2 regions of the Lysinibacillus sp. NPDC097287 genome follow, and region 1 is predicted to be linked to the other one. Evidence: predicted binding sites of a transcription regulator. Region 1 holds the regulator's gene; the other holds the start of a gene.
The links. The regulator Rex, encoded in region 1, represses fermentation and respiration genes when NADH is low (regulators of the CRP and FNR family bind a similar motif). The targets are predictions, from matches to a motif close to TTGTGAAATATTTCACAA.

Region 1 (15,611 bases):
TACTTGCAGATGGCCAGTCTTGGATGTTCTGATGGTTAATCGTTAATATGCGTAGCGAGCCATCCGTACCAATACCAATATTAATTTCGTCACCTGTCACCGTAATACCATTCACGACACGTGGGAATATGAATTGATGATATTTACTATATTCATCAAATGAATAGCTTTCCATTGTTTTTGCATATTGATGAACGTAAGATGGAGCCCATTCCTTTAAGTAATCAATCGCCTTTGTTAAGGCTGCCTCTTTTGTAATTGCTGCCGCAAATTCATTTGTTTTAATGAACTCATTACGCAAATCATAAAATTGTATAATTTCTCCCGTGGTTTTATTAATGTCTAGTGATGAGCCTGTTCCGATATTTCCATACGTATAACTATAATCTACTGTATAAATCGTTTCGCCAATGCCATTTTCTCTTTCATTGACCATGTCAATCGTTAACTTAGCCTTGTCTGAATCTACTTTTAGGAAAGATTTTGCTAAGGCTTCGGCCTCCTCGAGTGTAAGATTGCCCTTTCTTGGTGTAAGCGGCTGTGTCGTAAGCTTTTCAATCGCTTGTGCCTTTGGTGCTTGTGTTGAGAAGCCGTTTAGTGTTTGCCACTGACCTGTTAAAGCATGTACACCATAAAAGCTAGAAACTGGCATGTAAACAAGCTTTACTTCACGCTCATCCGTTGCATAATTGTAGTCGATGAAGTAACGCAATTCGACTGCTAAATGATCACGTATTTGCTTTTGTATATCCGTCTCGCTTTTCTTTTGTTCTAAGCCATCAAATGTAGCCTTACCTGTTGGATACAAGCCACGATACATACTATCAACAACACCATTACCTAATACACTAATTACGATACTTTGATCGCTTATCGGTACGCCATTTTGTGTCGGCTGATACTCAAATGAATAAGTAGTTGGCTCTGACAACGGGATACTCATATAGTAGTCGTACCCAAAGTTGTCCTCTTGCAATTGATAGTTTGATGCATTTGTGAACTTCTTCAAAAAGTCTTGCGCAATTTTTTGCGCCTCGTCTTTTGAATATTTTGCTGGGAATAATGCACCCGTTTTATCTGCAGGTCGATAATGGAAAGACTCTAGCTCTAAGCTATCTCCTCTGAAGCTGAAATTTCCATAGATATTTTTACCGTCAACCACTTTATCGAAGTTCAGCTCGTAGCGGATGGTCTTGTCCTCAGGATAATAATGACCGCTTTCAATCTGAAAATCCTTATCTGTTAAAAAGTTAAACTCATTCGGAAATAATGTACGCAATTTTTTTATAAGCTCTTCTTTAGTTACCTTCGTCTCCTTTGATGCCACTTGAATTTCAATTTTCCCCGCAGGCTCATTATTCAGAGACGCCGAAGCGTGTGCAACTGGCGAAAGCACGCCTAACGAAAATGCCGTAGATGTTAAAATAATACCTAACTTTTTAAAATTACCCAAAATACCCCTCCTAGATTACTTTTTACCATAATTGTATATCCCATCCCGAAAATAGTGAATAGTTATTACTATTTATCTTATAATTTTCTCATATTGCAGATTCTTTTCTAGGTAGATAGAAAAGGAGGAGCTTTGTCATTTCCACGACGCCCCTCTCCCCCTTATTTTTTCACTACATTGAAATTTGAGCCGACTAACAGCCAATTTTGTGGGAACGGTAATCCAAGCTTCCAGTAACCTACGCCACGTAGTTGATATTGTTTGACAAGATTGAATTTAGCTTGGACAGACCTAGCATCTTCAAACCAAACAATATGCTCTTTCCCTTGTTCATCATAATATTTAAAGAACGGTGCTTGGGCCGTCGTGTCATACTGAATAGCTGCGTTGTATCTTTTCGCTATTTCAATCGCCCTTTGTGGACTGAGCGCCTCAGCATTGGGACCTCCTTGTACAAATGGGAGCGTCCAATTATAGCCATATAAGTTCTGTCCTAAGATAATTTTACTGGCAGGCATTTCAGACAATGCATATTTCACAACTGCTTCAACTTGATTAATAGGTGAAATAGCCATAGGTGGCCCTGCAGCATAGCCCCATTCATAGGTCATTAACATAACAAAATCCACTATCTGCCCATGCGCTTTGTAATCATGCCCCGCAAACCATGCGCCCGGCTGATCTGCGCTTGATTTCGCAGTAAGCGCTGTTGAAACTGTATATCCAGCTGGATGAAACTTTTCAACAGCCCTTTTTAAGAAATTGTTATACGCTACCCGTTGATCAGCTGGTATATTCTCAAAATCAAAATGAATATCTCTGACGCTACCTAAACGCTTTGCTTCCTTAAGAATATTATCAAACAATAAATCTTGTACCGCTCTACTTTGGAAAATATCTCTTGCTAACTCTCCGCTAAATTGGAAATTTTCTAGATTCGAGATAACCATCGCAAGCACCGTACCTGTCTTGCCTGTTAACTCAGTCACACCTTGAGATGGTGGAACTTTTAACGACCCATCACGTCTCGCCTCATAACTAAACAGCGCTAGATATGTTAAATACGGTGCCGTTTCCCTCACTTGATTTAATAATGCTTCACTAACAGATGTCCCTCTTGGCTCTAAGTACGCCAATATTTCCGCCTTCGTCTTTGGCATCGGCGGAATATAGAGACGTAAGCCAACCCTCAAAGATTGGTTAGGATTAATTCCATTTACTTGTGCAAGTGTTAAATAGTTTATGCCAAAGCGCTGTCCTATTGACCATAAGCTATCCCCCGGCTGCACATAATAAAAATTCCCCACGATTGGGATCACCAATGCTTGCCCAACGACCAAACGATTTGGTTCAGGTATCTGATTGGCATCTACAATATTTTGGACAGTTGTACCATACATGTGTGCAATTCCCCATAAGGACTCCCCAGCGCGTACAACGTGTGTTTGAATGTGACTGCCTCCTTTTTACACGATTAATAACAATACCCATTAAGTTTATGACTGTAGGAAAAGGAACATGTCTATTACTTTTTAAGAGGTAACTCTAAATTAAGTAAAGTAGAAATCGTCTTCTTTAAAATCTCAATATATATATAAATCAACTGAATTATCAGCGTTAACTAATCATCGTTTGAGCAGAGAATAAATATCATTCAAATAGTTTATACTCTCGATTAAATGGTCATAAATCACAGTGATCGCACAAAAGGTCCACCGCTTTTTTTGCAGATGGACCTTCTAATTATTTTCTGTACAGAGATTAATGCTTCTCCTACTTTAACCTAGATTTCGCCATTTCTTTGAAGTGTATAGAACCAGCACGTCCATATCTCATAAATACAAAAAAGGCAATTAACTGTAGTACAGCACCGAGAAAATACAGATTTTCCCGCAAAGAAACTTCTACATTGATAGCGAATGCCTGTATCACAAATCCACAAAGCATAAGAGTCATAAATCTTTGGTAAGTTTTAAATGTTTTGCTCTCTAAAGATTTATTTTCATGAATATGCAATAATAATTGAAACACGTAATACATAAAGACGATTAATAGGAACTGCAGCAATTGTTCGCCTATTTGCCCGAAAAACTTTACACTCTGCCATTTATCCAACTCAACTAATAATGACAGCACTATTAATATGATTCCAAGATTTTTCGACCACCGCTTTAAATTATGAAATGCCGGCAAAAGATGAACGCCATAAGTTAGTAATACAAATCCTAGAAAGTCTGGCAAGATATCAAACGTTGCTCCATTTATATTCAAATCAATAAAAATGAACCCTGCTCCACCCGATAGATAACCATAAGGATCTTTCATCATTATTCACTCTCCTTCAGTTGTAGACTGTCTGAACCTAAAAGTTTGGATAACTTTCGTTCCATCACACTATTTTCTTCCAATTTCACGTCCCAAGGTTGGTCATGTTCTTTTTGGATCAAGTATGGACTAATTTCATTTTCATAAGATTCACTATTTGTCGGCATCGACGACGGTTCTTCTATACGAATGCTTTCTGCATACACTACATTTCCAACCCAAGCCACAAATGACAGTGAAAATGTCATGTAAACAAGTTGCCCTTTTAAATATCCCTTACTATAAACAAATACAATATACAATAGCAGCGCTAGTAGTAGACAGAAGACAACGATTGAAGGGAGATTTTTCTCTTTAGGGATTGTATGTTGCGCTGCACTTTTCAACTCCAAAAATTCTAAAGATTGTCCTGTTACAATCATTACTAAGAAAGCGACAATCGCAAAGGTCACTGGAATTGTTAATACTGTCACTACAGAAAATCGTTTTCTCTTCGGCGCATGTGTCGTTTGTAATTTTCTACGAACTTGCTTTGAAAATTCTAGATTTGGTTCTTTACCTGAACGATTTTTTAATGCATCGAATAGTTGTCGTTCCTGGTCTTCCATCAGTCATCCCTCCCCACTTTTTTTCGAAGCCTGGCCATCGCTCGGTGAAAATCCACACGTACTTTCACTTCTGAAATACCGAGTATTGCAGCTGTTTCTTGAATTGAATAATCCTTTAACATACGGCAAATAATGATTGTACGATCGTGTGATTTCAATGTCATTAAAGCATCCTGCACTTCTTGCCAATCTTCATTTTTCACTAATATGTCTTGAGGTTCTTTAACTTCTTTTATCATAGGTTGATGACTAATTTTTTCTGTTAATAACCTTCTAATTTTGTGTTTCCTATGTATATCTACAGCTGTATTTCTAGCAATCGATAATATCCACGTTTTTACTTTACTTCTATCCTTTAAACGATCGAACTGCTTGAGTACTTTCAGAAATGTTTCCTGAGTAATATCTTCCGCTTCTTGTTTGTTATTCGTGTAATAAAGTGCAAAATGATACACATCTCGGTGATAAGCATCATATACTTGTTCAATTTGTAATTTCCCCTCTCGCAAACCTTCACCCCACTTTCACAATTCACTAATAAGTCGTTCGAATGAATACTTTGTTACACTAAAAAAAAATTGCCTTTTATAAAGATCGTCATAGGAGAAATGAAAGATCACCAGCAAAGAGACACAACAGAAATTAAGATTTCTTAGAAATGGCTACTGGCCTCCTGTGCGAAATATACAATTGGGAAGTTTATGAAGGTCTTAAAATATTGCATTTCATCGATTATATGACGGATTTTATAGGTGATGAAAATTAAGAAAGAAGAAGTTACTCGGAAACTCTCAGAATTTCAAGATTATCTAAGTCCCCCAATATCTTTACTGACATTATCTGATGGTTTGCCTGGATAAGCATCCAATTGATTCGCTTGATTAATAAGGGTACAAAGACTATTCACGAGAGATTAAAGACCTTTAAAAGCTAAGATCAAAATAGTAAATATTACTTGTTATTCTTAATAAACGCATTTAGTTATTGTTATCTATTATTTCATACTATATAAATAGAATAGTGTTGATGTGAAGAATATATACAGGGTTAGCAAACCTCACAGAAGAAACTCCAACACTAGAAGGCTTCTACTACACTTGCAAGACGCCCTCAATTTTTCATTTGTTCAACATATAATAACTATTTTACAGGAGGTATTAGTCATATGAAATTACATATTTTCAACAAAAAACCATTGTCTGTCGTTTTTGGAGCATTGTTAATGTTAGTACTTTCGCTTGCTTTTTCAAGTACTGCTGCTGCTCATGGCTACGTAAGTAAACCAGAGAGTCGCGGCTTATTATGCAAAACAGGTGCTAACATCGATTGTGGCGGTGTCCAATATGAACCACAAAGTTTGGAAGCCCCAGGGAACTTCCCAATCGGGGGTCCGGCTGATGGACAAATCGCAGGTGCGAATACATTTCCAAAGCTTGACGAACAATCAAAATACCGGTGGACAAAAGTACCCATGAAAAGCGGTGCAAATACTTTCGAATGGACACTTACCGCAGCACATGCAACAGCTAAGTGGGATTACTACATTACAAAACAAGATTGGAATCCAGATCAACCATTAAAGCGAGCTGATCTTGAACTTTTCTGTTCGATTAATGACGGGGGCAAAAAACCACCATTCAACGTAAAGCATAACTGTAATGTACCAGAACGTTCAGGTTATCAAGTCATTCTTGCGGTTTGGAGTATCGCTGATACACCAAATGCATTCTACAATGTAATCGATGCAAACTTTGATGGGACAACTCTCCCTCCTACAGATCCAGGTCCAGTCAAACCTGATCCTAATCCCGATACTTGGAGTAGTACTCAAGTTTATGTAGGTGGTAATGAAGTTACATATAATGGTTCTTTATATAAAGCTAAATGGTGGACACAAGGTGAAAACCCTGACAACTCAGCTGTTTGGGAGCTTGTTAAAGGTAACGGAAGCGTAACACCGGATCCCTCGGCGAATGAATGGAGTACTAGCAAAGTCTACTTAGGTGGAGACAAAGTGGAGTACAACGGTAATCATTACCAAGCAAAGTGGTGGACACAAGGCGAAAAACCAGGTAATTCAATCGTATGGGAACTTGTGAAAGATAACGGTAGCGGGGCACCAAATTCCTCGTTGAATGAATGGAATATAAGCAAAGTCTACTTAGGTGGAGACAACGGAAAGTACACAAATGTTCTTTACTAGACTAACTAATGGACACGAGGAAATAATCCCGTCTCAAGTCGTGAGTGGTCGATTGTAAAATAAAGATTTGAATGAAGAAATAAGCTGTATCCTATCGAATAGACCCTAATAAGTCTACCCGGTGGGGTACAGCTTACTTTATAGAGAGAATCCTGATTCATAGCTCCTAACATTTGATATATCTGTTCATCTGTAAATACATCAATCCAACCTCACTGCATAATCGGAGATTAATCAACCCGTAAGCTTAATAATCTTCAAGTTCTAAATCATTAAATAATGAAGTACCCCTTAGTTGGAAAAGAATAAACATTCGGCAGTTAGGTGACGCTTACTATAATCAAGACTTCATCTTTGCTAAAACAGAGAGACATCCCGGATATCCTATCGTCATTAAAATGGTACAACTAAGGATGGCTAGACTTCTTTCAATCGCAAAATTAAACCCTGACTTAACACCTCACTATATACAAGTCCTTTTGTTATGCTTCCTCAATCACTCCTGTAGCTTAACACATGACTTTGTAGCTCCCATCAAGCAATCTGTGTCAATGAATTTAGTTATGAATGGTTCGAGGAGTGTCAAGAAAGGATCTATTAAACATAAAAAAAAGAAAAGATGACTTTTATAGTCACCTTTTCACTTGTATGTAGCAATTTAGTTATTGAATATTTGTTCGTAACGGTGGAAGAATGCCACTGTGTGCGCTCTTGCTAGAGAATCATTTGGTTTAAACTCTGCATTTGTTTTAGTAGTTGTTAAACCATTATCACGAAGGAATTTAATAGCTTCAGACTGAGATACAGTCTTACCATAATGCATTGAAGCTAAGATACGAGCGAAGTTACCCCGTGTGATATCCTTACCTGCAATAGCTTGTTTGGATGCTGTGTTTGCACCTAGAACTGGTAAAGAGTATTTTGTAGCCAGTTGGTAGTTTACGTCTCCATACCATGAAGTATTAGCTACCGTTGAAGCTAGTTCTGATGGTTTGAAGTATCGTAATAGGATCGATAACATTTGGTTTTCCGTTAAGTTAGTGTACGGTTTAAGTAAGTTTTCATACTTACCTGTCGATGGGTTTTTCACGTTTTGGTATCCACTTATAATACCCTTGCTTACTGCCCACTGAAAATCCTGCGCCCAGTATTGATTTGCATTGTAATCAGCAAACTTTGTTACATCAATGTTTCCCGTTGTTGGCGGTGTTACTGGAGGTGTTGGCGTTGGTGTTGAAGCTGAGTAGTTTAAATAACTTGATGCTACATACCCCTCTGTCCCGTCACTTCTTTTCACAGGATACCAAACAAAATGGTTTTTCTTCGTTGATACTTCTTCATATTCAAAAGGACCCGTAATGGTAACAATTTCGCCTTCACGTAAAGTACCCATAGAAGGGCTATCCGTAGTAGGTCTTGTCCTAACTGTTACATTAGTTGTTGCACTAACTTTTTGATTTGTTTCAAATAAATGCTTTGATTTTTTTAATGGTAAATCAAAATCATAGTTCATCGCTGAAAATTTTATATTTTCCCTGCTATTAGAGTCATATTGAAAATGTTCGCGTGAAAAAGGCAGCTCTGTTAAGTCTATTAACCCCATTTCATCGATAATCCGGAGAATTCTTTCTTGATAGGCATTTGCATTTCTTTCATCAGTAGCTTGGATTATTGGGCTATTTACTGGCTTAGTACCGTTATAAGCCATGATAGCGAAGTACCAATGTTCCAATACATCTCTTTCCCCACCGTTGATGCTAGGCAAATCCTTCCGCTTAAACATTTTATCTAGAGTCTCTACACCAGCTTGAATATTATAGACAATATCGCTTTTTAGTCTATCTGGATTATAGCCAGCTTGATTTGTAATTTGCATAACGCCAATTCCATTATCAGCTGTCACAATCGCTTCACCATTCGTATCGAAATGACGCCAATTTCCACTTTCACCTTCCGCTATTGCCTTCACAATTTCAGGAGGAACATCATAACTCAGTGCAGTTTCGGTTAACAAACAGTTCATTGTGGAATAATCAGGGTTTTTTTTCGATGCCGAATCATACTCACATGTATTTGCAATATTATTAGCTAATACATCTTTATCTATATTTATAGATAGAGAGAGAGCACCCACGGCAATAACACTAATCAACGGTTTCAATATCTTTTTCATATGTGATTATTACACTTCCTTTCCTATTTTCTAAAGTTAAAAGATTCAGATTTATGTTATCATAAACCCAATATTTGAGATAGGGGTAATATTCAATGTTTCTTTCATTTAACAGGATTGAGTGATAAATGAAAGCTCTTACATATATTGTTTAATTTTGATTCGGTGAAAAGGTTGTAAATAATGATTGTTGGATTTTTACCTTTTTGTGAAATAGGTAAGCTTCCTAAAATCCATTGAAACAAGCCCATGCCAAATCTATCAACTCTCGCAGGCTCGGTAAACGCTTCTAGAAGCTAGCTACGATTGTTGTTGTGAGATAACTCAAAGTTGAAACAATTGTGCTTTGACACACTTCTTATTACAACCAAGAGCTTATGTTTGCTTTGTCGCTTCTTATATTCATTAATCTTATTCATATAGAAAAATCACACCAACTTAATGATATGCTTTTATAATTCTTCGAATCAATTTAGTAACTACTAAAATAATGACACCGATATCATTACTACTCCATACATAAGCAAATTTTAATAACATAAAAAAACCACCTCTCATCAAATGTTAGAAATGATGAGAAGTGGTAGTTGCTTTGTATTTAAATTGTGAGTAACACTACTTCATAAAAAGAAGTGTTGAAACGTGCATATCAATGCTCTCTAATGGCGAAATCATCAACCTTCAAAAGCTGTGTAAACCCTTGCTACGAAAGGCCTACATCATGCCGCCCATGCCACCCATATCAGGCATACCCATTCCTGCGCCTGCTGGTTCTGGAATATCTGCTACAACCGCTTCAGTTGTCAAGAATAGAGCTGCTACAGATGCTGCGTTTTGTAGAGCAGAGCGAGTTACTTTCGCTGGGTCTACTACACCCGCTTCAATCATGTTTACCCACTCACCTGTTGCTGCGTTGAAGCCTACACCGATTTCTTCGCGTTTTAGACGGTCTACGATGATTGAACCTTCAAGACCAGCGTTGTTAGCAATTTGGCGAACTGGTTCTTCAAGTGCACGAAGAACGATTTTTAGACCTGTTGCTACATCGCCTTCTTCTTTTTCTGCTACTGCAGAAACTGCACCATATACGTTTAGAAGCGCAGTACCACCGCCTGATACGATACCTTCTTCAACTGCTGCACGTGTTGAGTTTAGAGCATCTTCAATGCGTAGTTTGCGTTCTTTTAATTCTGTTTCAGTTGCAGCACCAACTTTGATAACTGCTACACCGCCAGCAAGTTTTGCAAGGCGTTCTTGTAATTTTTCTTTATCGAATTCAGAAGTTGTTTCTGCAAGTTGCGCACGGATTTGACCTACGCGACCTTCGATTGCATCAGCACCGCCAACACCTTCAACGATTGTTGTGTTGTCTTTAGTAACAACTACTTTCGCTGCACGGCCTAGTGAAGTAATGTCAGCAGATTTTAGGTCTAAACCTAATTCTTCTGTAATTACTTGTCCACCAGTAAGAATTGCGATATCTTCAAGCATTGCTTTACGACGGTCACCGAAACCTGGAGCTTTAACTGCTACAGCGTTGAAAGTACCACGAAGTTTGTTCACTACAAGTGTAGCAAGTGCTTCACCTTCAACATCTTCAGCGATCATTAATAGTGGACGACCTTGTTGTACCACTTGCTCAAGTAAAGGAAGTACTTCTTGGATGTTTGTGATTTTTTTATCTGTAATTAAAATGAATGGGTTTTCAAGTACCGCTTCCATTTTATCTGTATCTGTTACCATGTAGTGAGAAGCGTAGCCACGGTCGAATTGCATACCTTCAACTACATCAAGCTCAGTTGTGAAGCCTTTTGACTCTTCAATAGTGATAACGCCGTCGTTACCAACGCGTTCCATAGCTTCTGCAATTAATTGGCCAACTTCTTCGTCAGCTGCTGAAATTGCCGCTACTTGCGCGATTTCCTCTTTGTTGCTTACAGGACGTGAAATGGCATTTAGTTCTGTAAGAGCTGCTGCAACCGCTTTATCGATACCTTTACGGATTCCTACTGGGTTTGCGCCAGCTGTTACGTTTTTAAGACCTTCACGGATGATTGCTTGTGCTAGAACTGTTGCAGTAGTTGTACCGTCACCAGCGATTTCGTTTGTTTTAGAAGCTACTTCTGCTACTAATTTTGCACCCATGTTTTCATATGGATCTTCAAGCTCGATTTCTTTTGCGATTGTCACACCATCATTAGTGATAAGTGGAGAACCGAATTTTTTTTCTAGAACGACGTTACGACCTTTAGGCCCTAATGTCACTTTCACTGTGTTTGCTAATTTATCTACACCTTGAAGCATTAATGCACGAGCTTCTTCTGAGAATTTAATATCTTTTGCCATATTGAATTACCCTCCTGAAATGGAATATTCGTTAAGCCTGTTTAATATATAAATATTATTGAATAATCGCAAGAACGTCACTTTCACGTAAGATTAAGTATTCATTGCCTTCGTATTTAACTTCTGTGCCTGAGTATTTAGAAAAAATAATGCGGTCGTCAACTTTAACGTCAAGCTCTACACGTTGTCCGTTTTCTAATATACGACCTGTTCCAACTGCTACTACTTTACCTTCTTGTGGCTTCTCTTTCGCAGAGTCTGGTAGTACAATGCCGAATGCAGATTTTTCTTCTACCTCGATTAGTTCGATTACGATACGATCTCCTAGTGGTCTTAACAAGTGAAACAACCTCCTATTAATTAAATATTTCTTTTAAATTTATTAGCACTCTAGTATACCGAGTGCTAATACTCTTATTATGATAATAAATCACTTCTTCTTTTGCAAGTGAGAACCTCGAAAAATTTTGTTTTCTTTCCATATTCCTCTACAATAGAAAATAAGCTTAAGTAAGGAAAGGATTTTGCAGGTGAATATTTCTCAAAAAGCAATTAAGTATAAAAAAACAGCACTATACGTTCTACTTATTTACATCGTAATGCAGCTATCTAGTATACCTCTTATAAAACCATTTCACCGTGTGGTCATGAGCACAACTGGGCTTCCACACGAACAGGCTGCACCTATCACACAGGGCTGGTATATCGCGATTAGCTTTGCGATTGCGCTAATTCTTAGTTTAATTTTAACGTCCCGTGACAAAGCCTTCTGGAATGTCTATCCTGGTGAAAAAGCTTCTGTCCCACTTACAATCGTATGGGGCGTCGTCGGCTTCTTCCTTGTATTCTTTGGGCAAATGATTGGGGCAGCTATTGAAATGATGGTATTTGGTATTGAAGGAGGTTCACAAAATACCGCCGATATCGTTTCGATTGCTAAAGGTGCACCTATTGCCATTCTAGCTATCGTAGTATTCGGTCCTATCTTAGAAGAGTTTGTTTTCCGTCGTGTCATTTTTGGATCGCTTGTCCAGACAACAAATTTCTGGGTTGCAGCTATTGTGAGTGCTATCTTCTTTGCACTAATTCACTTTGACTTCACACACATATTACTATATACAATTTGTGGTTTAATATTCGCTTTTTTATATCACCAAACGAAGCGAATCTGGACGTCAATCATCGCGCACATCATGCTAAATGGTTTTGTGACTCTCGTACAATTCTATGCAGAACCTTTGCAAAAGTTTCTTGAAGAAGCACAAAAACTGCAATAAATTTCTAGTAAAGCCACTCCCGGTATCTTTATCGGGGTGGCTTTTCTTTGAAATTTTCATGTTCCTTTATTAATACTGATTTTTTCATGTCTTATTGGGTCATTCTTCGTGATAACGGATCATTTCTCACTTTATCGGTTTATTCCCTCAGCCAACAATAGTATACCCTCCCTAAATACAAAAAAACCCGCTACATATTAAATGCAACGAGTTATCCTTATTACTTATTATTTAATTCTTCAATTTGTTTGCGCTGTTGTTCAAGTGCTTCTTCCACCAAACGTTCTTGTTCAGCCACCTGTTCTTCTTTCAAACGCATTTCTTCAGATTTCAGATACTTTCGATAGCCTATTTTCGCAATCCAAACACTAAATTCATAGAGTACAAACATTGGCACAGTTACAATTAAATGACTCATTAAATCTGGCGGTGTGATCATCGCTGCTAACACGAAAAGACCAAAGTAAGCGTATTTTCTATACTTCACCATTATCTGAGGATTTAATATACCCAAACGTGCAAAGAATAATAGAATAATTGGCAACTGAAATATAAAACCAAATGGCAATGTTATTTGAAATAAAAATGTAAAATACTCATTAATCCCAATTGTTAACTGCACACCTAGTCGCGCAGATAAATCAATCATGAAGTTTAATACATAAGGAAATAGTAAAAAATAAGAAAAAGAAATACCAGCTATAAATAAGATAAATGCAAAAGGAATATAGCTTAATGTTACTTTACGCTCCTTTTCATATAGCCCTGGTGAAATGAATGCCCATAGCTGATACAAAATTAGTGGAGATATTAGTAACAAAGCAATATAAAAAATCATTTGGAAATAAATTTTTATAGAATCTGTGATTTTGAATGCGTTTAATGAAAAACTTTGCGCAGTATCACTACTTTGTAGGAAGTGAATAAGTGGCTCTGCCAAAAAAAACGCGCCTGCAATCGCAATAACAAAGAAAACGACTACGAAGTAAAGTCGTTTCCTTAATTCTTCTATATGTTCAATGACAGTTTGGTTGTTTGAATTCATGTTATAGAGACATCCTTCAATTACTTATCATCGTTTTTTACATCGATGACTTTCTTTTTATCATCATCATCGTCGTCAGCTAAACCTTTAGTAGCGTTTTTAAACTCACGAAGTGTAGAACCCATTGCTTTACCTAGCTCCGGTAACTTCTTAGGCCCAAAAATTAAAATAGCTACAATACCGATGATGATTAGGCTCATAGGACCAATACCCATTACAGCCACCTCCTCTTTATATTCATTATTTTAACTTAAATACTATCATTTGGCTAACTAATTATATGTGAAAGTTTTTCATCTAGTTGTCAGTTCATATCAAAAAAGATAACACAGTTATTTAACAAAATTTCCAATATGCTATGTAATCCGCCTAATCTTCTTGATTACGAATTAAGTAAATTAACGCCTGCAATTCTACCGACAAATCAATTGTTAATAGCTGCATCGAATCCGGTACTGTAATACGCTCAGGTGTGAAATTCAAAATGCCCTTTGCTTTCATCGCTGCAAGTCTATCTGCCGTCTTTTGCGCTGAACGAGATGACACCGTTAAAATAGCAAGCTCTGCCCCATACTCTGCATACTTTTCCTCTAATAAATCCGGATGATATACAGGAATATTGCTGATCATCTTGCCTTCTTTTGGTGCTTTAGAGTCAAATGCAACAACGATATGTGTATTGTGGTTTTTTTGAAAATTGTATTTTAGTAAAGCATTTCCTAAGTTCCCGACACCGATTAAAGCAACTTTTGTCGTTTCATGCTGATCAAGTGTCTGACTGAAAAATGTCAGTAAATGCTGTACATCATAACCGTAACCTTTTTTGCCAAGCGCACCAAAGTAAGAAAAATCTCTTCGAATTGTTGCAGAATCAATTTTCATCGCTTCACTCAATTCTTTCGACGAAATACGTTCCTTGCCTTCTTGTGCGAAGTTTTGAATAAATCGATAGTAAAGAGGAAGTCTTTTTGTTGTGGCTTGTGGAATTTTCACTTCTTGTTTCAAACTTGCTCCTCCTCAAAAAACATCAAATTCGCCTTGGCGTTTTTTAGTCCCCCCATTTTGAATCACAAAATTGGTGACATACGCCGCTAGCTAAAGGGAAATCGTTTCAATCTTACATGACAGCTTGGAATAAGTAAAGCACTGACATTGCAAGCAAATCTATCATCCAGTACACTAATAAAGAATTGAGGTGTCACGAATGATTGTATTACAAGTCAATCAACTATATAAATCCTTCATTGCAGATGAAATTTTAAGTGGAGTAAAATTAGAAGTTCAACACCGTGATCGCGTGGCATTAGTAGGACGCAACGGTGCTGGCAAGTCCACTTTACTAAAAATCATCGCCGGTCAAATGTCGTATGATTCTGGCGATATTATCATTCCAAAGGGTGTACGAATTGGTTATTTGGAACAGCATGCTGGGCTAAATTCGACATTAACGATTTGGGACGAAATGATGACAATTTTCGAACCACTACGTGCTCAGGAAAAATTACTACGATCATTAGAGAAACAAATGGCAGATCCGGCTGTTTACGAGAATTCCGACCTATATGCGAAAGTAATGTCTGAATACGATCAACTGCAGCATGATTTTAAAGATGCGGGTGGTTATCAATACGAATCAGATACACGCTCGGTCCTTCACGGTATGCAGTTCTTCCCTGAGGATTATGAAAAGGCGATTAGCTCACTTTCCGGTGGTCAACGTACACGTCTTGCGCTAGCGAAGCTTCTATTAAGTAAGCCGGATTTACTCATTCTCGATGAACCGACTAACCACTTAGATATCGAAACTCTATCGTGGTTAGAAACTTATTTAAAGAGCTATGAAGGTGCGATTTTAATCGTTTCCCATGACCGCTACTTCTTAGATCAAGTCGTATCGATTGTCTATGAGGTGTCTCGTCACCGCGTTACAAAATACACAGGCAACTATAGCGCCTATTTAGATGAAAAGGCGAAAAACTATGAACGCGATCTGAAAATGTTTGAGCGCCAGCAAGATGAAAAATCCAAACTTGAGGAATTCGTTCAAAAAAATATCGCCCGTGCTTCCACAACAAAGATGGCGCAAAGTCGTCGTAAAATGCTCGAACGTACGGAATGGATGGACTCTCCTGCCGGCGATGAAAAGTCAGCAAGTTTTGGCTTCTCAATTGATCGTCAAAG
Region 2 (15,611 bases), on a different contig from region 1:
TTTATCACGCATCTTGGAAATGATGCATAAATTAAAAATGAAGAAAAACAACTACCAATCCAAGATTATATAAAGAAAGGAATGGCTATGGTAAATTTTAAATCTTTTCGTGGGATTGTTACACAGATAAATGATTTTATGACCGGGCAAGATGGGCAAGGAGAAGGTTGTTACAAACTAATGACTGTAGAAAATGGAAATGGTGGCATCGTCAATTTCGTAATTTCCCCTACTACTTACTTTGTAAACCATGAAATTGTGACTGTAGGGAATCAAATTACTGGATATTATGATGGGGATGCACCTGTACCTTTAATATACCCACCACAATATTCTGTACTTGTCGTTGTAAAGGAAAACAACTATCAATATGTAAAAGTAGACTTTTTTAATAATCAACTGGTGAGTAGTGATGGTCAATTAAAATTAAATCTCTCACCCTATACCCCTATCCTGCTAACAAATGGGCAACCATTTACAAAAAATCCTGCGAACCGAAACCTCATTGTGATCTATGGTCCTACAACAAGAAGTATACCTGCACAAACCACACCTTATAAAATAATCGTTTGGTGTTAAAACTGAATGTAGAAAATATATATTATTTAATCTATTTTCAACATGATTAAATTTGCAACAATAACCCCCGTAAATAACCCCCGTACGCTTTGTGAAAACGTCGGGGGTTATTGCCTCATAATTAAAGGTTTTTTATACTCTTTTGCACTTCATGTAATTGCTGCTTGACCTGCTCTAACAGTGCTTTATTTTGCTGTACCATATCCAAATGCTCTCCATATTGTACTGCATTAGAGTGTGCATTTTCTGCATGTGAAATTTGATCGAAAGCATGCTCAACCGCTATCTCCTCTGGGTGAGACTTCGCATGCGTCAACAAACGATATGCTTTTTGAACAGAGTTTCCAAATAAAGTGCTTGGGTGGTCCTGTTTCCAACTTGTTTCTGAGTGCTTTGCCAAATTTGCTCATCCCTTCCTACCAATTAGAAAATCGATCTAGAGATAGTATTGTAAAATGTCCCGAGAATATGCACGGAAGGAGTGACAAATACTAAATAAATTAAAAATTGAATTCTTGTACATAAATTGATTCGTCATCGAATAACAAATACAAAAAGTCAAGTGTAGACTGTTTACCGACGCCATCTTTAATTACTTATAATACGCTGCACAAGCAATAAAATAATTCGCCACTCCCTCTACGCTTGAATTAATATCCCCATTTTGTCAGCTTGTCAATTTCCCCTCCCCCTCTCAAAAACGAGTTTTCCCAACTACTCCAATCACTAATTACCTTGCTCACTATATTAACCTCATACAAATTTTTAATATGCGAACACCAAATATCGGATAAATTTCCAACTAAAAAATCTTTAGAAAGACACGCAAAAATGTCAAAAAAAAGCCCTAATTTTTCACTTTCATTTTTTAAGGTTTTCTCTTAAAATAGATTGTTGTCAGACGTCTGTCTACCGCACTGAATGCGAATAAAAAGAAAAAATTGGGGGATTCTAAAGCTGAAATGGAGGATTATATTTTTCAACATTAAATCCTAGAACAAAAACTCTTCCATGTCAGTTGAATAGATTTTCTTGAAGACTTCAACGCTAATTCGCAAATTCAGTTAGGAGGATCCATACAAATGACACATACACAACAAAACCTCAGTCCAAGAAATGCCTTTGCCCGTTTCATGGCTGGTTCAGCAATGCTAGCGTACGGTGCGGCACGACTTGCACGTAAACCAGAAAGTAGAGGTGGGCGAATGCTCATCTTGCTAGGTTCAATGAAAGCAGCAGAAGGTGTAACAAAGTTTTGCCCAGTAAAAGCGATGAATTCATCGATGATGAGCAGTAACATGCTACAACAAATGGCTGCTGGCAACAACTCTCAAGATGCATCAGCTAGTACTGGAGCTACATCAAATAGTCGCAACCAATCTGGACAAAATGCTTCAAGCGGTACATCTGGACAAATGAGTGAAAACATTATGCAGATAGTCGAAAATATTGTGCAGATGTTTGCTGGTGGAAACGCAGCTCAAAGTGCAATGGCTGGGGCTCAAAGTATGAGTGGTAGTACTGGACAAACTACTGCGAATAGTAGCACCTCTCAGGCGAGTGGATCTGCTACTCAAACAATTGCTAACATCGCGCAAACTGTTGCGCCACAAGTTGGGCAAATTTTAAACGATGTAGCGAACATTGCCGGATCACAAAATGCGGCAGGAACAAATAGCAACGGAAATTCTGCTAAGACTGGTGCGTCCAACACAAATTCAACACCAAATGGAAATGAGAATTCTAAGAATACTGCAAACAGTAATCCAAATAGCAATAAAAATGCTAATACTACTAGCAGCAACGCTAAGTCTTCCTCTTCTACAAGTAGTGGCAACACCCAGGAAAGTTCTTCAAATAACAACAAACCCAAAACAAATACAACCAAACCAAATGAAACCAAGAAGTAAGCATGAAGAAACAGCAGCACCAAAACACGTGTCACCGCTACTGGCGGCGACATGTTTTCTACCAAATGCTATGTATTTAATTACAAAAATGTATGACAACTTAAGATGATTGGATAAATCCAATCCAATCTAAACTAAATAGTGTGGTGATTTAAATTGGAAAAAGAAGCATTATCGAAAATAGAAGCATTGGCTTTAAAACGATTATTTATTCATCAAAGTAGCTCTCTCAACTATCTTTTAAGAGCTATACTTGCAAGTTTATTCATTGGTTTTGGTGTTATTGTAGCGTTTAAGACGGGTAATTTCTTTTACGCAGAACATTCTCCATTAGCATATCCCGTTGCAGCATTAACATTTGGCATAGCTATTATCCTGATTTATTATGGCGGTGGCGATTTGTTCACAGGAGACACTTTCTATTATACCTATGCTGCATTGCGTAAGCAGATGGCATGGAGAGATGTCGGAAAGCTATGGATATACAGCTATGTTGGAAATATCATTGGCGCCGTTTTATTTGCACTTTTAATTTATGCGACCGGGCTTTTCAAAGATCCCTCGGTAAATGGCTTTTTAGTAAGTGTAGCCCAAGGAAAAACCTTAGTACCGACGGCTGAATTATTCTTCCGTGGTATTCTATGTAACTGGCTTGTGTGCCTTGCCTTTTTCCTCCCTTATGGTGCTAAGGGCGATGGTCCAAAAATGTTCATCATGATGCTGCTTGTTTTTGGTTTCTTTATCTCGGGTTATGAACATAGTATCGCAAATTTTGTTACCTTTTCTATTTCTATGGCTACACAGCATCCAGATGCTGTTACAATTGGTGGCATTATTCACAATATCATTCCTGTTACAATTGGAAACCTTATTGGCGGGACATTGTTTATGGCCTTCATGTACTTTTACTTGAACAAACCGTTTATGGTAGTTGATGAGGATAAGTAAAAATACTTCATTAGAATTTAATAGTGAAACTCAATAAAATCATAGGCAGGAACATAATTGACAAGTACAATATGTTCCTGTTTTTTAGTTTTTATTATGAAAGTATTATATTTATCATAAATGCGTGGTTGAATTATGAATATACATATTACGGATTTTGCGAATGGTTGAGTTGCCACTTCCAAAGAATCTACCTAAACAAGCCTCCTACGCAAAACAAAAAAAAGGAAACCTCCTAACATGGAGATTGCCTTATTTGGAATTACATTATTTCAGTGCCCTCTATAGATTTTGTGTAGTGACATTTTACGCTTCCATAAGAGTATTGCTATTTCTTGCGTTATACAATTGACTTCTATGATTTTCAGCTAGTTCACAGGGTCACTCAGAACGCTTTTCGTTGGTAAATAATCGTGGTTACGCTCCAAGAGGCCGCATAAAGAATCAAGATCACAGCTGCCACTCCCGTATATAAAGCGGGGATGGATAAGCTGACAATAAAATCTGTAATTGTTGTTAAATGTTCAGCTAAATACAACACAATAGGCGGCCCTATGATTGCTGAAAGGATAAATATAATCATAATAACCATTGAAATTTTTCCCCTAAATATATAAAACAACGGGAAGGTAAGCGCAACAAATGATAAGAATAAGCCACTGCCAATTGCCATATCAGTAATCGTAAACGGTTTATCGAAAACAAATAAAGCTATACTTGTGATCCCAATGGATAATCCCATGTAAACAATCGCACCAATATAGCGTGATGCAATAATTTCCTTACGTGTATAGGGTAAAGAATTTAACAAAATATTCGTCTCTGCTTTTTCATCGTACGTATATGTGTTAAAGGGGATAAAGATACTGGCAACTAGAAAAATTAAAGCTGGATGTGAGTCCGAAATGATAAAGACTGCAATAAAAGGGATAAAAATTAATATTTGTCTTTTCTGTAGTATGAGATCACGTCTGATTAAATTAAACATAGCTTTTTCTTCCTTTCATGTAGTACATGATTTCTTCCAAAGATGCTCTTTCAATGACCACCGAATCCCCGAATATATTGTTCACGGCTTTAATATTATCCGTTAATGCCTCAAAACCAGTTGGTGCAGGATGAACATGGACAAAGGCTTTTTCCGTATCTCGATCTAGCAAATCCATGCCGCCTTTCACGAGCGCATATTTTTCAGCGACATCATGAATGGACTGGTTAAATACTAATTCCCCGTTCTGTAAAAACGCGATATAATCTGCGATACGATCTAAATCTGTTGTAATATGCGTTGAGAAGAAAATCGTACGACTACCATCAAGCATTAATTCTTGTAAAAGATCTAGCAGCTCCCGTCTGAAAATCGGGTCTAAGCCTGCTGTTGGTTCGTCCATAATGATCAGTTCTGCATGATGGGATAGGGCGATCGCCAATGATGCCTTCATTTGCATCCCCTTGGAGAACGTTTTGATCGCTTTATTAAGGGGTAATCCGAATCGTTCTACATATTGATAAAACAAGGCATCGTCCCAGTTTTTATAAGCAGGCCCAACAATGCGCTTTATATCTTTTAAGTTCAGCCCTTCAAAAAACACATTGCCATCGTAGACAAACCCAATGCGCTCCTTAATCTCCTTCTCATGCGCCCTGTAGTCCAACCCGAAAACCTTGACGTCCCCAGCATCCGGCTTTAATAAATTCATAATCATTTTGATTGTCGTCGACTTACCAGCACCATTTGCGCCGATGAAGCCCGTCACAAAGCCTTGTTTCACTTGTAAATTCATATTTTTAACGGCAAAACCTTTTAAATTTTTCGTGATACCTGTCAATTCAACTACATTTTCCATTCATGTCACTCCTCATGTAAAATCTTCAGTAATTGCTGTAGTTCATCCAGTGATAGACCAATTTCTTTACTGTTCATGATGACCGCACTCAACTGCTCCTCAATGGCCTTCAGCTTGCGCTCTCGCATGACTTCTAAATTTTGTTCTGCGACAAAAGAACCTTTGCCGACAATGGAATAAATAAAACCAGCCTTCTCCAATTCCTCATAAGCGCGCTTTGTCGTGATGACACTCACATGTAAATCCTTTGCGAGTTGACGCATGGAAGGTAAAGCGGCTCCATCTTTCAGATCTCCTGATAAAATTGACGATTTAATTTGATGCGTAATTTGTTCATAAATCGGCTCCTTCGAACTATTGGCAAGAATTATTTGCATGTTAATCCCTCTTCTTTGTTTTTACTCAACTTCTTTTACTCATTTGAGATACACCATATACAACGGCGACAATTCCGAATAATACAAGAATTAGTATATTTGTTAGTAGATCGCTAATTTTTGGTATTGAGTCCTCAAACACCTTTAAAAGAACCAATATCACTACGACAAAAATAACCCCCATAATCGAGACTTTTTTCATGATTTCTTTCCTCCCTCAATCCCTCTTCTCTTACCAACTTGAGATCAACCATATGAAGACGAAAAATAATACAAAAAATATAAAATTTGTTAGTAGACAGCTGATTCTTGGCATTGAGTCCTGAAACACCTTTATAAGAACTACTAGTACTACGACAAAAATAAAGCCTATAATCGAGACTTGTATCATTATTTCTTTCCTCCCCCAATCCATGCTTCACGCATTCCACTAATCATGTGAGATGATGATCTATTGATTGAAAACGATATACAAGTATCCCCCTAAGTTCTAATATTGTATATATACTATATTCACATTATACGCACTTTTAAAACATCATGCAACCTTTTTTGTTTGAAAATGGAAAATTTAGTTGTAGTGTCATTTACTTCGCGGGTATAATACGTGCTTGCGCGGGTAAAGTCATCTGTTCCGCGGGTAAGTTCGGACTCGCCCTTGAAAGCTTAGCTTAGCGCAATACGAAGCCATAAAAGGATGGCAACTCATCGGGAAACTTTTCCGTTCTGCTCACATCGAAATCGAGAAAAATCAGTAGATCGCGGCTGATCTCGACGAACATTGTTTGTAGGCAATGACGTCTCACTTTGTGGCCGTTCTCTAAGAATCTATAAAATTTTGACCCACTGGCAAGTGCATATGCCAGTAGTCATTAAAGAACTCATTTTGGCACTCTAAAGTGCGTTCTTCAATTAGCTTTATCCATATTCTTTGTTTTTCGTTTAATACCACGAACTTGTTTTTCTCGCTTCCTATTTTTCCTTATTACTAACTTGGATGTTCCATTACTTTCATAACAAAATGACAATCATCACCACAAAAAAGCCTCTGTAAGTGGGATCCACATACAGAGGCTTTTATTGTCTTATGAAAGTCATAATACATCTTTGCTAAATAAGTTGTGCCAATGGCATCTACCGTACAGCATTTATTTTTAAGAGACTAAATTCTCTAGGGATATAGTATTTATTATAAACCAATGGATAGTCCTCATGGATAAACACACTCTCAAGTAATAAATCACAGTCTTCTCCACCAACAACCTCATATTTCTGTACCGAAGAAATAGCTAAAGTTGAATGCTTGATTTCGATGGATGCTCTATTGGCAAGCTCATAAATTCGAGTTTCAAGCATCTCTAATAATTGATCATTCTCTTGGAGATTTAAATTCAATTCAGTAACTGCTTCAATTGCCATAAAAGTAAAGGAGTATCCTACAACTTCCCCTTCCCATTTATACCACCGCTCAAACGCGACCACTGCTGCAGCCTTCCTACCTAATACTTGCTGTGTATACTCACTTTCCAAATCAATTCTAAAACTCATCTCAACATCATCAATTTGTTTTGAATGAGATTTATACATGGGGTTTCCTATTTTCTCTAGACCGATTTTCGGCGCTTTTGTAGGGATTCTTGTTATGTAATTTCCTTTGCCATGGACCCTTTTCACCAATCCATCATCTTGTAAAAGTGAAAGCGCTTGTCTTAAAGTCATTCTACTGACCCCACACATTTTAGCTAACTCTGGTTCCGAAGGCAATTTGCTATCACCCGAAAATGTACCATTCATTATCAGCTTATATAATTGATCATATACAGTATTATATAATGGTTTTTTTCTATTTTGCTCCTTAGCGATTTTGTATTCCATCTTCTCACACACCTATATTATTTTCAAATTATGGACCATCAACTAGTTATATCCTCGCTATGTATTATAACATTTTTTAAGCATTCTAAATCTTCATATTCCTCTAATATATAGAAAAAAATGTGTCACAGTGTTAGCTGTGACACATTCAATTACAAGATCTTACTTAATTTTCTTTCGCAATTTTCCCTAATAGCACCCAGTACAGTCCAAGGGCAACAACTGCTATAACTGAAAGGGCAATTAAAACAGTTGAAGTTTCTAAATTATCTTGCATTGCTGCAGTGTAAGCAATACCGATAGAACCGGATACATTGATTGTTAAGTTGTAGAAACCAATTGCTGTTCCTGATTTTTCTTTAGGAATCGTGCTAAGACAAGTATCAAGTAAAGGTGCATACATTAACGCGAATGAACCTGAGAATACAATCATAGAAAGTACATAGATAACAACAGTGCTTTCAGTAAATAATCCTGGAATGAATAGCGCAACCGCGATACCACATAATGCCATCAGTGTTGCTTGTTTACTGTTTAAGAATTTACCAATTTTACCAGAAAGGGAACCAACAATAACTGATGCCACATAACCTGGAATTAGTAACAGTGAAATCATATCTAGTTTCAAGTCATAAATTCCCTCTAAAATGAATGGGAACACGAAAATATAACCTAATTGTACTGAGTAAATAACAAATACAATTGGTAGCGTGCGAATGAAATGCTGGTTTTTGAAGAAAGTCGCATCAATTAAAGCTTTTGAGCTCTTATTGATGTAAGTTAAAAATAGACCTAATGCTATTGCAAAACCGATTAGGTATAGCCAGTTAAAGTTTGAAATATATAGCATAACTGTTGTAGCGATTGCTGCGATTAAGAATAATCCAATTACGTCAACATTAGCCTTTCTAGACTCTTCTTTAGGTAATAACTTCAAGATGAATGGAAGGATAAAGATTGCAATTAAAGCAATTAAGAATAAAGTTGTCCAGTGTAAGTAAGTAGAAATAAATCCACCTGTTAATGAACCAACCAACATTGACATTGCATAACTAGCTGTACTTAATCCTAAGAACTTCTTTTGTTCCTCTTTAGGTAAGTGTTTCGTTACGTAAATAACATACAATGTTTCAGCAGATGCTAAACCAGCTGTTTGAATAATACGTCCAAAAAGAATCATTGCAAAATTATCTCTAAACAGATAGCCAATTATCGATCCGACAACGATGAAAATAACACCTGCACTCAACAGCGTACGGATATTAATTGAGTCTGCTAACGAAGCGTAAACTACTGCCCCAATACCAATTACAAGACCCGCCAATGTTGCTTGCCAACTAACCGTAGTTGCTGAAATTCCAAGGTCTTTTGCGATGTCTACAGATACTAATTTAAACGAGTTATCAATAATTAAAGCGAATAGAAAGAAAAACAAAATAACAGGAACTGCTTTTTTTGCATTGAAGCTTTGTGTTTCATTTTTATTTATTGCTTCCATTTTTAAGATCTCCTTCTCGTAATAGTTAATATTTTTTCCGATTGGTTTTAGACATTAAAATAGTCTGAGGGGGTGAGGGAAATTAAACAACTTCCTTTTCCCCACAGACTTTATAGGTTGATATAGCTTATTTACTCAGCAAGTTCTAAAGCGATTTCCATCATTTTAGTAAATGCTGTTTGTCTTTCTAATTGAGTTGTTTTCTCATGTTTGAAGATGTGGTCACTGATTGTTAAGATACAAAGTGCATTTACACCTGCTTGTGCAGCATTCATGTAAAGTGCTGCAGATTCCATTTCTGCGCATAAAACGCCCATTTTGCTCCATCTTTCCATTGCTGTTGAATCAGCGTTGTAGAAAACGTCACTAGCAAGAACATTACCAATACGAACTGGATAACCTTTTTCATCTGCAACTTTTTTAGCTTTTTCTAATAATTCATATGATGCAGTGATTGAATAATGTCCAGGTAGGTTGTATTGGTGTGCGTAGTTTGCATCTGTTGATGAACCCATTGCAAACACAATGTCATATAAATTCAGATCGTCTTGAATTGAACCCGCAGACCCGATACGAATTAAGTTTTTAACCCCAAACACATTGATTAATTCCCAAGAGTAGATACCCATACTTGCAGTACCCATACCTGTACCCATTACTGAGATTTTTTTACCTTTAAAAGTACCTGTATAACCAAGCATGCCACGCACTTCATTGAACTGCACTACATCTTCTAAAAAGTTTTCTGCGATGAATTTAGCGCGTAGTGGATCCCCTGGTAATAGGATTGTTTCTGCAATTTCTACTCCATTAGGCTTAATGTGTGGTGTTTCTTTGTGATTTGTGCTCATCGTATAAGTCTCCTTCTAAATAAGTTTAATTAAAATAGGTTCTACATTAAGGTGCTCTATTTCCTCAGAATTATGAATGCGTTTTCTATTACAAGGAAAAAAGTAGACAACTAATTGTTTGACCGGTCAACTTGTATATTAAGTTGTCTAATTGATATGTATATAAAATACCACAGGTACATTTCACTTTTCAAACCTATTTTCGAGTTTTCCACATGAAATTGAAAACCCTTTCACATTTTCGTCAAAATATTTTCTCGAAAAAACCTATTTTTTCTATATATAGGTTCTTTACCATAATATAGGGTTGATTTCCGGTCCGGCTATGCGCTTTCCGGGGGGCATCCAGCCGGAACGAAGATCAACATGCATTCTAAAATCTATATGTACTGTCATCCTCAAATGCTGGTGATGAACCAATAAAAGTAAAAAACATTCACAATGAAATTTCCATTAGTGAATGCTTACTATTTTTTATACCTTTAAAGCACCTGATTGGTTTTATTGATTATCTTTCCGATATAACTCCCGACTTTTATAGCCCGCACTTAAAATTGCTTTCATTTCCTCACGGCGTTTTTCTTTAGTAGCTTCTTGTTTTGCACTATAGACATAACGAGCCCAGTCTTTTTGGTAGCCCGGCGTTAAGGATTGATAAAACGCGAGTAAATCTGATGTATCTTGTAGATCATTTTCAATTTCAGGAATCAATGCAATGTAATCGTCTACACATTGGCTGGCTTTGGTCGATACCTTATTCTTACTTTTTGAGTCTTCCTTTAGTCCAACTACTGTGAAAGTATCATCTAATCCAACCATCCGGGCAAATTTGATGTTACTTGTACCAACGTAACCGGCTTCGTCTGCACCTAACCCTTCCAATAGATCATCACGATGAATAAAAGTTGGGTATACTTTATTCCCCTTTTTAGGATACGCTAAAAAGATATAGCCATTTTTATTTAGATAATTATTGACGATCACGTCGTTAACGACACCTTTTAATGAATCCATATCTAAGACAAACGCAAATATAAGATCGTAAGTACTATCTGTTAGCTCCGTGTCATAATCTTTCAACTCAGCTAAATAATTCGCGCCTGCTGGTAAATGTAATACTGCCACCTTCTCGAATTTCTTTAAGTTTAATTTTTCAACTATTGTTTTCGTCATCATTTTCAATCCTATCTGGTTATTCTTCTAATAGTAAATAATCTAATGCGTTCAGTAGAAAATATCCTTTCCTCTTCTTTTTAACTTCCCTCATCTCTTCAATATAATAAGAAGAAACTCTAAAAATCCCCTTAAAATGCATTACATCTCTTCATTCATGTCATTCCTTTACTATTAGCTTGGCTAAAGTTAAGTAAAATATGTTGCTCTTTTTCATTTCAGACTAGTGTTTAAGTGTAGCTTTAAGCTAATAATAAAACTTTTGAACACTTTTTAACAATATCCGAAAAAAATTCAAATTTATTTTGACAAATTCCAAAATAGGTTTGAAAAACTAAATAAACCTGTGCTATTTTATAGCCATACAATTAGACAACACAAAATACAAGTTGACCGGTCAAAACATAAGTTGTCTATTTTTTCCTTGAAAAGTGAACATTTTCATAATGCCAAGGAAATAGAACACCTTAATCTAGAACCTTTTTTATTTAACCTATTCAAGTAGAAGAAAGTACAAATGATAAAAAAAAGCACACGTTTAGCCAATAGATGATGTGTAATTCAAAGCAGTGCTTGGCATGTTAGGATATAAAACTCCTTCTTAATGAGCGTATATTCCTAATAATCAGTGCCAAACTATGTTAGTCATTTCTGAAATTCCTTTTATGGATTATAAAAATTGAACTGGAGGCATGTAAGATGAGTTTAACAGGTGGAAATAAAGTTGTATTAGTTGGTGCAGGAGCAGTTGGGTCTAGTTACGCTTACTCTTTAATTAACCAAGGGATTTGTGAAGAATTAGTACTTGTCGATATTAACCAAGCAAAAACAAAAGCAGATGCAATGGACTTAAATCATGGTCTTGTATATGCGCCAATTCCTCAAAAAATTACTTATGGTGATTATAGTGATTGTAAAGATGCTGCTATCGTTGTTATTTGTGCAGGTGCAGCACAAAAACCAGGTGAAACTCGACTTGATCTTGTAGGCAAAAACCTTAAAATTTTCAAATCAATTGTAGATAGCATTATGGCTTCTGGCTTCAACGGTATTTTCTTAGTTGCTTCTAACCCAGTAGATATTTTAGCTCATGCAACTTGGAAATTCTCTGGCCTACCAAAAGAAAGAGTAATCGGTTCAGGTACAATTTTAGACTCTGCACGATTCCGTTACCTACTAGGCGAAGAATTTGGTGTAGCACCAACAAGTGTTCATGCTTATATCATTGGTGAACATGGTGATTCAGAACTTCCTGTTTGGAGCAGCGCGAACATTTCAGGTAAACGTATTGCATCTGAGTTATCAGAAGAGCGTAAAAATGAAATCTTCGTCCAAGTTCGTGATGCAGCTTATGAAATTATTGAGTCAAAAGGTGCCACTTATTACGGTATCGCAATGGGTCTTGCACGAATCACGAAAGCCATCTTACGAAATGAAGAAGTTGTTTTACCTGTTGGTTCATTATTAGAAGGAGAATATGGTCACAATGATGTGTATGTTGGTGTTCCTACAATCATTAATCGTTCAGGAAGAAAGAGCATCGTAGAGCTTCCACTAAGTGATGAAGAAAAAGCTAAGCTAGATCATTCCGTTAAAACATTGAAAGAAATTCAATCTCCATTTTGGCAGTAATATCAAAATGGAGTAGGGACATCTAACAAAGGAGCTATACATCATGTTAGTAGAAACTTACGATCCATTCAATAATTTACTACTCTCCTCACTAGTCGCAGCTGTTCCAATTATTTTATTTCTTTTATGTTTGACAATCTTTAAAATGAAGGGAATTTATGCAGCTTTATTGAATTTAGTGATTACATTCTTTATCGCTATGTTAGTGTTTAAATTACCGATGGGCGAATCAGTTGGTAGTGTCATTCAAGGTTCCATTCAGGGGATCTGGCCGATTGGTTATATCATTGTTATGGCCGTGTGGTTATATAAAATCTCAGTTGATTCAGGGAAATTCGATATCTTACGTGCGAGTATTGCCGGTATTTCTCAGGACCAACGCCTCCAACTACTTCTTATAGGATTCTGTTTTAACGCCTTCTTAGAAGGAGCTGCTGGCTTCGGTGTACCAATCGCGATTTGCGCGGTGTTATTAGTTTCTTTAGGATTCAAACCACTGCAAGCTGCGATGCTATGTCTAATTGCAAACGGTGCTTCTGGAGCGTTCGGTGCCATTGGTATTCCAGTAGCCATTACGGGAACATTGAATTTAGAAGGCGGCGTAACGGCAATGGATGTTTCTGCAATGACAGCATTAACGTTACCGATCATTAACTTTACAATTCCTTTCTTACTTGTCTTCTTAATTGATGGGATTAAAGGGATTAAGGAAACTTTACCAGCGATTCTTGTTGTATCTGGTACTTATACGGTTACGCAAGCCATTATTACCGTATTTATGGGCCCAGAATTAGCTGATATTATTCCGCCTTTACTAGCGATGGGATTATTAGCGGTTTTCTTAAAAAAATGGAAGCCGAAGAATATCTTCTTGCTTAACGGTAAAGAAGTTAAAATTGAAAAACATTCAACGAGTGACGTCATAAAATCTTGGTCACCGTTCTATTTGTTAAGTATCTTTATCTTCATTTGGAGTTTACCGCCATTTAAGGCATTATTCGCAGAAGGTGGCGCGCTAGCCTTTACTAAATTAACGTTTAGCATTCCAGGTTCATCATTAAGTTCAAGCATTGATTTAGTAAGTGCAACAGGTACAGCCATTTTGCTGGCAGGTATCACAACGATTTTAACAACAGAATCCATTAATTTCAGTCATGGTTTTAAACTTTTAGGACGAACTATTAAAGAATTTTGGATTCCAATTGTGATGATTTGTGCGATTCTCGGTATTGCTAAGCTCATGACATATGCAGGATTAACAAGTGCATTAGGTGAGGCTGTAGCAACTACAGGAGCAATCTTCCCATTATTATCACCAATACTCGGATGGATTGGCGTATTTATGACTGGATCCGTCGTAAATAACAATACATTGTTTGCCCCTATTCAGGCTACAGCCGGTAGCATTATAGGTGTCGATTCAGCTTTATTAGTATCTGCAAATACAGCAGGTGGTGTAATGGCTAAGCTAATTTCCCCACAATCGATAGCCATTGCCACTGCTGCCGTTGGAGAAACTGGTAAAGAAGCCGAGTTAACAAAAATGACGTTAAAATACAGTATTGCATTACTTGCATTTGTTTGTATTTGGACATTTATTTTATCCATGATTTTTTAAAATCTGCGGAAGCTTAGTACCCCCCTTAGACTAAAGTTTCCACAGATCCTCCCTTCTCGCTTATGTGAGAGTACTGAAAAAGACCAATTATTTTTGCGAGGTATTCGACGATTGAATTGTCGAGTACCTTGCTTTTTTTATTTCAAATAGAACCTACTTTTATTTCCAAATTGTTATAATGCTTATATCTATATTGGTTTGGTCACAACCTGTAAATGAGTAATCAGTTCTTTCTTCGCCTCTTTAACATCTATGGATCTGCAGGTTGCTGTATTTATACTACCAGACCCATATGTATCAGTTGTTGATTTTATCACTTCACCATTGTATTCAATCTCGTGTAACATTCAGTATCCTTCTGTTGAATATGTGATAATTCTAATTTTATCTTTAAAGCCTTATTTCATTGGTAAATCTAAAGCGGACATTAACACTTTAAAAGAAAAAGAATAAAAAAGATCAAAGAAATAGGGCACTTTTTGTTCAAAATTGAACCTTAAGTGCCCTATTTTACATGGTCATGATAGATATATAAGGTTTTCATTGCCCTCAAAAGAATACAAAAACTTGTTCAATGTCATCTTTTTTCTCTGCCTTTATTAACGCGCTAGCAAACGAGCTGGATTCTCTACCGTTATATTTTGAATGTCTACCTCAGGAGTCCCTATATTTCTTAGAGCCGGTACGACGAAATTTAATATACGACTATATCCGTCTCCACCATAACGACGAGTCAACATCTTAGTAAAAACATCACAACCAATCACGAGTTGTTTGGAATACCCTTCTTTTATCAAAGCTACCAAACCAGCAAGTCTTTCGTAATCTGTTTGGTTTAATAGACCAATCGGCTCAAGGTTCCAATTATGACCAAAAGTGTCGAAGCTGAGCGTAAATCCAAGATCAAGCAGTTCTTTCGCGTACTCCATATCAAGTCGACGTGAGTCAGGATCTAACAAATAATTGTTCAATTGATAAGACTCAGGGTAGTTGAAAGTTAATTTATCCATATGAGCAAACACTACCCGTTGAGGATCCGCTCCCTCTTCAATCAACATTTTCGCCATTCTCCGCCCATCGTCTTTAGTCATTTGAAGGCCTTGATGTAGAGTAGCAGCAAGGCCTGTATTCACGGAAGTTCGAGCAATCGCTCTCACCATTTTCTCTGATCTAGAACTCAATGAATTGGGAGCAAATTTAAGATGACCAGCCCTGACACTCGTTCCTTCAATACCTTGTTCAACTTCATTTTTCATATAATTACTGAAATCATCCACTGACATTTCAAGATATTTTGCTGGCC

Region 2: ACIQ2D_RS00265 (L-lactate dehydrogenase) is a predicted target of Rex. The motif match lies at 11,488-11,505, and genes of this name have one in related genera.

The regions. Positions count from the first base shown of each region.
Region 1 covers NZ_JBIWCX010000019.1:54,351-69,961, forward strand. The annotation lists gene ACIQ2D_RS19715 (YcdB/YcdC domain-containing protein) at 1-1,453, opposite strand, end outside; gene ACIQ2D_RS19720 (glycosyl hydrolase family 18 protein) at 1,615-2,853, opposite strand; gene ACIQ2D_RS19725 (hypothetical protein) at 3,227-3,781, opposite strand; gene ACIQ2D_RS19730 (hypothetical protein) at 3,781-4,386, opposite strand; gene ACIQ2D_RS19735 (RNA polymerase sigma factor) at 4,386-4,895, opposite strand; gene ACIQ2D_RS19740 (lytic polysaccharide monooxygenase) at 5,552-6,589, shown strand; gene ACIQ2D_RS19745 (SH3 domain-containing protein) at 7,248-8,762, opposite strand; gene groL (chaperonin GroEL) at 9,477-11,108, opposite strand; gene groES (co-chaperone GroES) at 11,164-11,448, opposite strand; gene ACIQ2D_RS19760 (CPBP family intramembrane glutamic endopeptidase) at 11,639-12,385, shown strand; gene tatC (twin-arginine translocase subunit TatC) at 12,606-13,430, opposite strand; gene ACIQ2D_RS19770 (twin-arginine translocase TatA/TatE family subunit) at 13,451-13,645, opposite strand; gene ACIQ2D_RS19775 (redox-sensing transcriptional repressor Rex) at 13,800-14,435, opposite strand; gene ACIQ2D_RS19780 (ABC transporter ATP-binding protein) at 14,635-15,611, shown strand, end outside.
Region 2 covers NZ_JBIWCX010000001.1:46,223-61,833, forward strand. The annotation lists gene ACIQ2D_RS00205 (hypothetical protein) at 88-579, shown strand; gene ACIQ2D_RS00210 (hypothetical protein) at 701-979, opposite strand; gene ACIQ2D_RS00215 (YgaP family membrane protein) at 1,662-2,489, shown strand; gene ACIQ2D_RS00220 (formate/nitrite transporter family protein) at 2,646-3,437, shown strand; gene ACIQ2D_RS00225 (ABC-2 transporter permease) at 3,823-4,425, opposite strand; gene ACIQ2D_RS00230 (ABC transporter ATP-binding protein) at 4,418-5,284, opposite strand; gene ACIQ2D_RS00235 (GntR family transcriptional regulator) at 5,290-5,661, opposite strand; gene ACIQ2D_RS00240 (hypothetical protein) at 5,687-5,863, opposite strand; gene ACIQ2D_RS00245 (GntR family transcriptional regulator) at 6,796-7,536, opposite strand; gene ACIQ2D_RS00250 (MFS transporter) at 7,703-9,034, opposite strand; gene deoD (purine-nucleoside phosphorylase) at 9,166-9,885, opposite strand; gene ACIQ2D_RS00260 (YdeI/OmpD-associated family protein) at 10,387-11,061, opposite strand; gene ACIQ2D_RS00265 (L-lactate dehydrogenase) at 11,758-12,690, shown strand; gene ACIQ2D_RS00270 (L-lactate permease) at 12,734-14,308, shown strand; gene ACIQ2D_RS00275 (hypothetical protein) at 14,497-14,655, opposite strand; gene ACIQ2D_RS00280 (phosphotriesterase family protein) at 14,908-15,611, opposite strand, start outside.